DNA from 3 places in the Aquihabitans sp. McL0605 genome. Region 1 is predicted to be linked to each of the others. Evidence: predicted binding sites of a transcription regulator. Region 1 holds the regulator's gene; each other region holds the start of a gene.
The links. The regulator LexA, encoded in region 1, represses DNA repair genes until DNA is damaged. The targets are predictions, from matches to a motif close to CGAACNNNNGTTCG.
Positions count from the first base shown of each region.

Region 2: the regulator LexA is predicted to act here: its motif matches at 1,447-1,460, upstream of ACPPVX_RS13750 (DUF222 domain-containing protein).
Region 3: the regulator LexA is predicted to act here: its motif matches at 1,366-1,379, upstream of ACPPVX_RS18405 (DUF222 domain-containing protein).

Region 1 is NZ_CP188252.1:4,396,992-4,400,264, forward strand. Features, by position in the region: gene ACPPVX_RS20405 (hypothetical protein) at 1-707, shown strand, start outside; gene ACPPVX_RS20410 (peroxiredoxin) at 798-1,259, shown strand; gene lexA (transcriptional repressor LexA) at 1,264-1,896, opposite strand; gene ACPPVX_RS20420 (LysM peptidoglycan-binding domain-containing protein) at 2,105-2,545, shown strand; gene nrdR (transcriptional regulator NrdR) at 2,588-3,073, shown strand; gene ACPPVX_RS20430 (dihydrofolate reductase family protein) at 3,110-3,273, opposite strand, start outside.
Region 2 is NZ_CP188252.1:2,968,627-2,971,899, reverse strand. Features, by position in the region: gene ACPPVX_RS13755 (MFS transporter) at 1-1,312, shown strand, start outside; gene ACPPVX_RS13750 (DUF222 domain-containing protein) at 1,492-2,964, shown strand; gene ACPPVX_RS13745 (enoyl-CoA hydratase/isomerase family protein) at 3,246-3,273, opposite strand, start outside.
Region 3 is NZ_CP188252.1:3,982,184-3,985,456, forward strand. Features, by position in the region: gene ACPPVX_RS18405 (DUF222 domain-containing protein) at 1-1,349, opposite strand, end outside; gene ACPPVX_RS18410 (acyl-CoA dehydrogenase family protein) at 1,533-2,786, opposite strand; gene ACPPVX_RS18415 (hypothetical protein) at 2,954-3,273, shown strand, end outside.

The DNA of each region.
Region 1 (3,273 bases):
AGCAGAAGGCCGGGGCCGAGGGGCGTCGGACCGGCCCCGGGGGCGAGGCGCCCTGGTGGGACCCGGAGGACCAGGCCTTCGCCGAGCGCCCCCTCCTGGCTCGATCCGACCTGGGCAAGGGCTGGCAGTCGGTGCCGATGTTCAACAACGCCGAGCGGCTCGACCCCCACGGCGATGATCCGGCGTCGGAGGAGCTGCGGACGATCCGGGCTCGGCGCCGCCTCACCGCGCTCGACGAGGGCGCAGCGTGGCGCCTGCGGCGCGCGGGGGTGCTGGCCGTCGTGCGCACCGAGGTCTTCGCCGATGACGATCCCGCCGATCGGGCGGCGCACCGCGACGCGTGGGACCGGCTCGGGACGATCTGCCTCGACGCCGTGTGGCGCCAGCGGTGGACCGAGCGCGACCGCGCCCCTGGCTGGATCGAGGCGCTGCGGCGCCGCGGTGACCGCCCGGCCGTCGCAGATCTGTCGGCCCCGGCCGGGAGCACGGAGGCCGACGCCCCCGACCCCGTCGACTGGATCACCGTCGAGGACCAGACCGGGACGGTGGAGTCGGGTCTGGTGACGCAGTACGAGCACCTCACCTTGTGGCGGGGACGGGCGCTCGTGACCCTCACCGTCCGCCACGGCCAAGGCGACGACGTGGACGACGCACTGGCGGTGGCGGCTGCCGCCGTGCTGCGGCGGATGGCGCCCCCAGCTCGCTGAGGTGGTGCTCCGCCCGTGCCGCGGACCAGGAGCGCGGCGGGTCGGACAGCTCCGTACACTGCGCCGATCCCACCCAGCACAGGAGCACCCATGGCCATCGACGTCGGACAGCCCGCCCCCGCATTCACGCTCAAGGACCAGGACGGCACCGACGTGTCGCTCAGCGACTTCGCCGGCGAGAAGGCCGTCGCCCTCGTCTTCTACCCGTTCACGTTCACGGGGGTGTGCGAAGGCGAGCTGTGCGAGCTGCGCGACGACATCGCCGAGTACGAGCAGGCCGGCGTGCAGGTGCTCGCCGTGTCGTGCGATTCGCGCTTCTCCCAGAAGGTGTGGGCGGACCAGAAGGGCTGGACGTTCCCGCTGCTCTCGGACTTCTGGCCGCATGGAGCCGTGGCCCAGGCCTACGGCGTGTTCAACGAGGATCTGGGCTGTGCCATCCGAGCCACGTTCCTCATCGGCAAGGACGGCGTGCTGGTGGACACCTTCGCCACCGACAGCCTGGGCACCGCCCGGGAGAAGGAGCGCTACACCGCGGCCATCGGCAAGCTCTGAGCGATCAGAGCTTGCGCATGACGGTGACGACCTTGCCGAACACCTGGACCTCGGACGCCGGGAACACCATGGGCTCGAGGCGCGGGTTGTGGGGCGTGAGCACGACCTGATCGCCGCTGCGGCTGTAGGTCTTGACCGTGGCCTCCTCGCCGGGGATGCCGGCGACGACGATCTCGCCGTTGCGGGCCTCGGGCTGGGAGCGAACCACCACGAAGTCTCCGTCGAGGATGCCGGCATCGACCATGGAGTCGCCACGGACCTTCAGCATGAAGAGGTCTCCGTCGCCCGTGAGGTCTGCGGGGACGGGGACCACCTCTTCGACGTTCTGCTGGGCGAGCACGTCGGTGCCGGCCGCCACCTCGCCCACGAGGGGGACGTGGCGGATGGGGCGCCGCTCGACGGCGGCCCCGGACGCTGCGTCCCAGCGGACCTCGATGGCGCGGGGCTTGGACGGGTCCCGGCGGAGGAACCCGAGCCGCTGCAGGGTGGAGAGGTGGGAGTGGACCGTGGACGGGGACCCCAGTCCGACGGTCTCGCCGATCTCCCGGACCGACGGCGGGTAGCCCTTCTCGCGCATCGAGGCATCGATGCACTCGAGGATCTGCCGTTGGCGGGCGGTGAGCGCTTGGTCGGTCATGGGGGCTCCTCGTGTGATGCCCGGGAGGGCGAACAAGTGGTCGACCGTGACCGTAGCATCGCGCAGGTGTTCGGGCAAACATTTGTTCGTTCCCGGGCTTGACGGCGAACGACTGTTCGTGCCTACAGTGTCCACGTCCGAACAGGCGTTCGTGGAACGAGCGTTCGGAAGCGTCTCGATGTCAGACCCCCTGGGGAGTATCTGTTCCATGGCTGCGATCATCCAACCCCGCCCGCACACCTCGGTTCCCCAGCGCCCCGCGCTCCGCCTCGTCACCGCCCACGGAGGGCGCACGGTCGAGGCGCCGATCGATCTCGGCCTCACACCGGCCCACATCGTCGCCGCCGTCGTCGGGATCGTGCTGGTGGTCCTGCTGTCGATCGCCATCGGCAGCGGTGCCCTCGCCGGGCTCGCTCCCGCCCCGTCTGCTGGCGCCCCGTCTGCTGGCGCCTCGGCCGGAACCTCGGCCGCCGCCGGTGTGGCGGCCGGCACCACGGCCCAGCTCGAGGTGCACTCAGGCGACACGTTCTGGAGCATCGCCCGCCGTCTCCAGCCCACCGGTGACGTGCGTCCCCTGGTCGATCGGCTGATCGAGCTGAACGGCACCACCATCCTCCAGCCGGGTGAGCAGATCGTCGTTCCCGCCTGACGCGAACGGGCGCACCGCGCCCGTGGCAGTAGCGTCACGCCCGTGCGCTGCCCAGCCTGTGGAACCTTCGAAGACAAGGTCATCGATTCCCGGCAGTCCGAAGACGGGCTGCTGATCCGTCGTCGCCGCGCCTGCCTCGCCTGCCAGCGCCGGTTCACCACGTTCGAGCGCCTCGAGGAGGTCCCACTTCTGGTCGTCAAGCGCTCCGGGGACCGCGAGCCGTTCGACCCGGCCAAGGTGGTCTCGGGCCTGCGGCTGGCCACCAAGGGTCGGCCGGTCGATGCCGCCGACCTCGATCGCATCGCCACCGCCGTCGAGGAGTCGCTCCGGCTCGAAGGGACCGAGGTCAGCAGCGACCGCGTCGGCCGGGCCGTGCTCGAGCACCTGCGAGACCTCGACGTCGTGGCCGCCGTGCGCTTCGCCAGCGTCTACAAGGAGTTCGACGATCTCGCCGACTTCGAGCGGGAGCTCGACGAGCTGATGGGCCCCTCTCGCCTCACCAAGGCCACCGAGCCCAAGCGCCACTGAGCGCCAGGCGGGTGGCCGCCGTCGGCTCCCCCCAGATCAGGGGCGCACGTACCGGGCCAGCAGCTCGCCGTCAGACTCCCAGAGGTGCGCCAGGCGGAACCGCTGTGCGGTCTCCTCGTCGCTGACCACCGCCCGTCGGCTGCGCCCGCCGACCAGCATGGGGGAGAGCGTGAGGTTGAGCTCGTCGATGAGGTCGACCT
Region 2 (3,273 bases), 1.4 Mb from region 1:
CCTCCCGGCCATCGTCGCCCTCGTGGCCGGCAACTTCGAGCCGGCCGCCCGGCCTCGGGCCTATGGCCTGGTGGCGGCGGCGGGGGCCATCGCCGTGGCCGCCGGCCCGCTGATCGGTGGTGCCGCCACCACCTACGCGTCGTGGCGGCTCGTGTTCTTCGGCGAGGTGTTCTTCGTCCTGATCATCCTGGCCCTGACCCGCAAGATCGCCGACGCCCCCGCCGAGGGCCACCACCACCTCGACCTCACCAGCACCCTGCTGTCAGTGGTGGGCCTGGGCACCGCGGTGTTCGGCGTGCTGCGCTCGAGCGAGTGGGGCTGGGTCACGCCCAAGCCCGGTGCACCGTCGCTGCTGAACACCTCGCTCACGTTCTGGTTCATCATCTTCGGCCTCGGCGTGGTGTGGCTGTTCTTCATCTGGCAGCACCGGCTCCTGCGCAACGGCAAGGAACCGCTGATCGACCCGAGCATGTTCTCCAACCGGCAGCTCACCGGCGGGCTGGTGATGTTCTTCTTCCAGTTCCTGCTGCAGGCCGGGGTGTTCTTCATCGTCCCGCTGTTCCTGAGCGTGGTGCTCGAGCTCTCGGCCATCGACACCGGCCTGCGGATCATGCCGCTGTCGGTGGCGCTGCTGCTGGCCGCCGCCGGCGTCCCCAAGGTCTGGCCGGAGGCCTCGCCGCGCCGGGTCGCCCGGGTGGGCCTGCTGCTGATGCTGGGCGGCATCCTCACGCTGATCGGCGGCATCGACATCGATTCGGGCGCAGGCGTCGTGGCCGTGCCGCTCATCCTGATCGGGCTGGGCATCGGCGCCCTGTCCTCGCAGCTCGGCGCGGTGACCGTGTCGGCCGTCCCCACCAGCGAGAGCGGCGAGGTGGGGGGCCTGCAGAACACCGCCACCAACCTCGGGGCCTCGCTGGGCACCGCGCTCGCCGGCTCGGTGCTGATCGCGGTGCTCACCGGCTCGCTGATCACCGGGATCGCCACCAACGACCAGGTGCCCGCCGCGGTGCAGGACCAGGCCGCGGTGGAGCTCGCCTCGGGGGTGCCGTTCGTGTCGAACACCCAGCTGTCGGCCGCGCTCGACGACGCCGGCGTCCCGAGCGAGGCCAACGCGGCCATCGTCTCGGAGAACGAGGCGGCCCGCGTCCAGGGCATGGACACCGCCCTCGCCGTGCTGGCCATCTTGGCCACGGTGTCGCTGTTCTTCACCCGCCGGGTGCCCACCACCCAGCCCACGGGCACCGACGACGCGGCGGCCGGCGCCGGGCCCGACCCGGATCGAGGCCCGGAGCCCTCTCCGGCTCTGGCGTAGGGCCGATCCTCAGGCTGGACCCGGACGGGGCGGCACCCGTGTTCGGGAGGTCCGAGGTCCCCGTGTCCGATGTCCGGTAGCAACGGGACCGATGAGCTGCGGTGGGGCCATCGAAAGCAATCATGGACCTATGTCGAACACACGTTCGACATAGGTGGTGGCGGGCCTAGCGTGGGTGCATGACCCCGCCCCGCACCTCCGACGCCGCCGACGGCGCTCCCGTCGATCGGTACGACCAGGTGCTCGAGGAGATCGCTCGCCTCCAGGGCGTCATCAACATCGCCCACGGACAGATGGTCGACGTCGCCAGGCAGGCCATCGCAGATGGGGTGTCCGGCGGCGATCCGCTCTCACCCAAGGACTGGGTCGCGTGGCGGACGGGCATCTCGCCCGAGCGGGCCGCAGACATCGTGCACCTGGCCGAACGATCCGAGGAGCTGCCGTCGGCCACCGAGGCGCTGCGGATGGGGCTGCTGTCGGTCGACCAAGCGGCCGAGATCGCTCGGCACGTTCCCCCCGCGTACGACGAGTCGGCCACGCGGGTCGCCCAGTGCTGCACCGTCCAGCAGCTCCGCCAGGCGCTGCCCTGCTACGCCGATCCCAAGCTCGATGGCGCCCGCAAGCGTCGACGCGGGGTGGCCACGGGCGTCGACGAGGAGGGATGGTGGATCCGCGGCCGTCTGCCCGAGGCCGAGGGGGCCCTGATCGATCGGGCGCTGAAGGCCAAGCAGGAGGACCTCGAGCGCGAGGCCCGCACAGAGACGCCCGAGGGCGAGCGGCCGCCACACGTCTCGCTGGCTGATGCCCTCCTCGCCCAAGCCGAAGACGACCTCGCCGCAGCCGCAGCGGCCCGGCCCGGGACCGATCGCTACCTCGTCCATGCCCACCTCCAGGCCGGACCGCACGGCCTCGAGCTCATGACCCACCTCGGCGTCGCGCTGCCCGAGGGCCAGCGCCGTCTCATCTTGTGCGACGCCAAGCTGCGGGCCGCACTGCACCACGGCATCACTCCGGTCGCCATGGGCCGGGCCACCCACATCGTCAACCGCCGGCTGCGGCGCCTCGTCGAGCACCGAGACGGCGGGTGCGCGGTGCCGGGCTGCCACCGCACCACCCGGCTCGACGTCCACCACATCATCCACTGGGAGGACCAGGGCGTCACCGAGACCTGGAACCTGCTCACGCTGTGCCGGGCCCACCACCGGCTGCACCACCTTGGCGAGCTCGGCATCGAGGGCAACGCCGACCTGCCCCGTCACCGAGACGGTGGGGTCGTGTTCACCAACCGGCACGGCCGTGTGCTCGACGCCACGGGCGAGCCGATCCTGCCCGACGTGGGTGGAGCAGGCGGTAGGGCCCGCTCCACCGCTGCCGTCGAGCGAGCGGCCGGGGCGCTCGGCATCGCGCCGCACCGCTACCTCCCGCCCACGGGCGAGCGGCTCGATCGCCGCCAGTTCCACCTCAACGCCTCGCCACCGCTCACCCCGGCCGGCGACGACCTCCTGGCCGCGCCACCCGATGATGAGCCGCCCCCCGTCAGCCCTGACGGATCTCATGCCCGTCGCGGTCCAGGCACCGACGCGGCCAGCCCCATCACCGTCGACGGCCCCACCGCCACCGACCCCACCCGGGCCGGGCCGGCCGCGGGCTGACCCGGCGCGATCAACCCCTCGACCACCGCGCCGAACCCCCGGTCCAACGACCGGTGTCCCATCCATCTCGCACCAGGCCGTACCTGCGGCCCCATCGGCGCACCTCCTCGCGCGCCCGGACCACCGGCATCACGACCCGGGCTCGGCGGAGACGCCGGCGCCACCCTGCTCCAAGCGTCAGCGCCGGGAGCGGTCCATCTGAGGAGCGGCCACCGCGGCACCAGCTGCCCGGGGTCCGCCGGTGAGAGCAGGGAGCGGTCGTCGCTCGGCCGTCAGGCGGTTCAGCTGTCGGTGGGCGGGACCCAGGCG
Region 3 (3,273 bases), 410 kb from region 1:
AGGCCCGCGTCGGGTGGGAGGAAGCGGCGAGGCCCCGTTCCGGCCTCGAGGTGCCACCCGTGGTGGGTCTTCCGGAGGTGGCAGGCGGGGCAGAGCGGGTCCTGGTTGGCGAGGTGCGTGATGGGGTCGTCGCCGTAGGGGACGCGGTGGTCGACCTCGATGGCGATGGATCGGTTGCACGCGCGGTTGCTGCACCGCACGCCGTCGGCCTCGATGGCGGTGCGCTGGTGGGCGTTGAGCCCCCGGCCGTGGTGGGCGACGGTGACGACGTCTCTCCCCTTGCGGACCACCACCGCGAGGAACGGGTCGTCGAGGAGGATGGCTCGGACCGCCGCGATCGACACGGGGCCGAGCCCGGCGATCTCACTGGTCTCGCCGGCCAGCGTGTGGCCGCGCAGCAGGGCGGTGTGGTCGACGTTCACGATCACCTTGACGTTGTTGCCGCCGGGGAGCTTGTGGGGGAGCGGCACCACCCGGTCGGGGTCCCACGGCGGCGACCACGTGGGCGGTGATCCTGCCGGGGGCGTGACACCCGCGGGCGCATCACTCTCTGGCTCGCGGTCGGTGGGCTCGCGGTCGGTGGGCTCGCGGTCGTGGGTCCCCTCGCCGGCAGGCTCGGGTCGTGCCGGTTCCGCCGCGGCGGCGCGGAGGTGGCCGTAGTAGGCGAGCATGGCCATGTAGGCGTCGTAGGACCGGTTCTCGTAGGTGTCGCGCGTGCCGTCGGTGCGGCCCTGGCGGAACATGACCTCCTCGAACGGCCGGAGCATGGCGTCGAAGGTGGCGGCGTCGGCGCCGGGGCCGGAGATCCGCGCCCAGAACGCGCCGTCGGCATCGGTGCCGCGGCGCAGCGACCGGCGGGCGCGGATGCGGCGCTCCCGTTCGGCGGAGTCGGTGGCGGCCGCCTTGGCCTTGGCGGCCTTGTCCTTGAGTGCCTTGTTGGTGTCTCGGGACGCCGAGTCGAGAAGGTCGTCTTCGGCGGACGGATCGGCCGAGGCTCCGTCGGCGACGGCCCCGGCCTGATCGGCGGAGAGGTCGCCCTTGCGCATGGCGTCTTTGGTTTTGGGCAGCCGGTCGGCCTTCTTGGCGGTGCCCAGCTGCCGGCTCGCCTCGGCCACCGAGATGCCGGCCTTGGCGGCCAGCCAGTCTGCGGCCGAGTGGTGGCCGTGACCTCGCCAGGCATCGGTGCGCGCCACCCGCAGGGCCAAGAACAGCAGGGCGCCGCCGAGCGCCTTGTCGGCCGTGGCCAGATCTTCGACCGCGGCCGCGGCCTGCGGACCGGTCATGAGCTCGGGCTCGATGACCGCGGCGACGTGCAGCGCCTGGGTTCGAAGATCCGATGTCACCGTCATGACCCTGAGCCTAACCCGAACACACGTTCGATGGAAACCACATCCATCAAAAAGTGCTGAAATGTCCGATTTGGGATAGACGGGTGCGGCGGTGGATACCCGCTGACCTGGGGATCGTGCCGACGAGCCCTAGAGCCCGAGCCGACGACCGAGCCGGCGCCCGGGGCGCGGGACAGGGTGGCGTCAGCCCTTGAAGATGTCCTTGAAGGGGCTCTTGGAGTCGATGCCGGGCTCCTTGGGGAGGCCCAGGACGCGCTCGCCGATGATGTTGCGGAGGGTCTCGTCGGAGCCGCCGGCGATGCGCATGCCGGGAGTGCCGCAGACGAACGTGCTCCACGCGTAGGTGCCCCACTCGCCGCTGTCGGCGAGGAGCCGAGGGCCCAGGACCCTGGCCACGAACTCGGCGGTGGCCGTGAGGTTGTCGGTGAGCATGAGCTTGCCGAGCGAGAGCTCCGGGCCGGGGACGCCGGTCGCCTTCAGCTTCTCGGCGGCGCGCTGGTTGGTGTACTTCGCCACCTGGAAGCCCGTGTAGAGGCGGGCGAGCTCGTCGCGCAGGACCGGGTCGTCGGCCACGTCGAAGTGGCGCATCATCTGGATCAGCCGGGTGGCGCTGGCGAGGCCCAGCCCGCCGCCTCCGCCGCCCCCACCGATCGAGGCCCGCTCGTTCATCAGCGTGGTGAGCGCCACGGTCCAGCCCTTGTTCACGTCGCCGAGGCGGTGGGTGTCGGGGACGCGGACCTCGTCGAAGAACACCTCGTTGAACGCGGACCCGCCGGTCATCTGGCGCAGGGGCCGGACCTCGACGCCGGGGGCGTGCATGTCGACCACGAACCCGGTGAGGCCCTGGTGCTTCGGGAGGTCGGGGTCGGTGCGGCAGATGATCTCGCCGATGTCGGAGTAGTGGGCGCCCGAGGTCCACACCTTCTGCCCGCTGATCACCCACTCGTCGCCGTCGCGCTCGGCCTTGGTGGTGAGGCCGGCCAGGTCGGAGCCGGCGGCGGGCTCGCTGAACAGCTGGCAGCCCACCAGCTCGCCCCGGTACATGCGGGGCAGGTAGGCGTGCACCTCGGGCTGGCCGTGCTCGAGCATCGTGGGGGCGACCATGCCGAAGCCGATGCCGAAGAAGCCCTGGGCCGGGACGTCGTAGCGGGTCTCGAGGGAGCGGTAGGCCTGGTCGTAGGCGCGGGGGAGGCCCCGCCCGCCCAGCTCGGTGGGGCCCGCGATCCAGTGCAGGTCGGCGGTGGCCTTGGTGCCCAGCCATGCCTTGGCGGCGGCGAGCTGGCGGGCCTCCTCCTCGGGGGTGATCTCCTCGAAGAGGGCCACGTCGTCGGAGCCCTGGCCCCACTCGAACGCGGTCGCCTCGGGCTTGGGTGAGGCGTTGGCGTCCAAGAAGGCGGTGGCCTCGGCCTTGAACTCGTCGAGCGTGAGATCGGTCATGGGGGTCCCCTGTCTGCGTGCTGGTCGTCGTCCGCCGAAGAACTTGACTGATCGGTCAAGTTACTGCGCGGGAGCGGCGCGCAGGGATCGGATCGACCGGATCGGGGTAGTGGCTGGTCATCCGGCCTCCTAAGAGGCGACACCGACACGACCTGGAGCAACTTCTCATGGACATCGTTCGCAACGACGACGGCACCCTCGTGGTCCCGGTCGATCCGCCGCGCATCCACGAGACCGACGAGACCTCGGCCGAAGAGGTGCAGGCGCAGATTGACGCCCAGCCCACCACCCGCGTGCTGCACCCCGGTGAGGGGGGCTACGACGAGGCCCTGGCCGAGTGGGATGCCCAGCAGAACCCCGACCGGGGTGCCGCGGTGTCCACCGCGTCGGGCCGGGAGCAGGCCCGCACGGTGGTGCACGCCGTCGCCACCTCGCCCGACCACGCCGTCGCGCCCGCAGTGGATGCGCTCGACGACCCCGAGGCCCT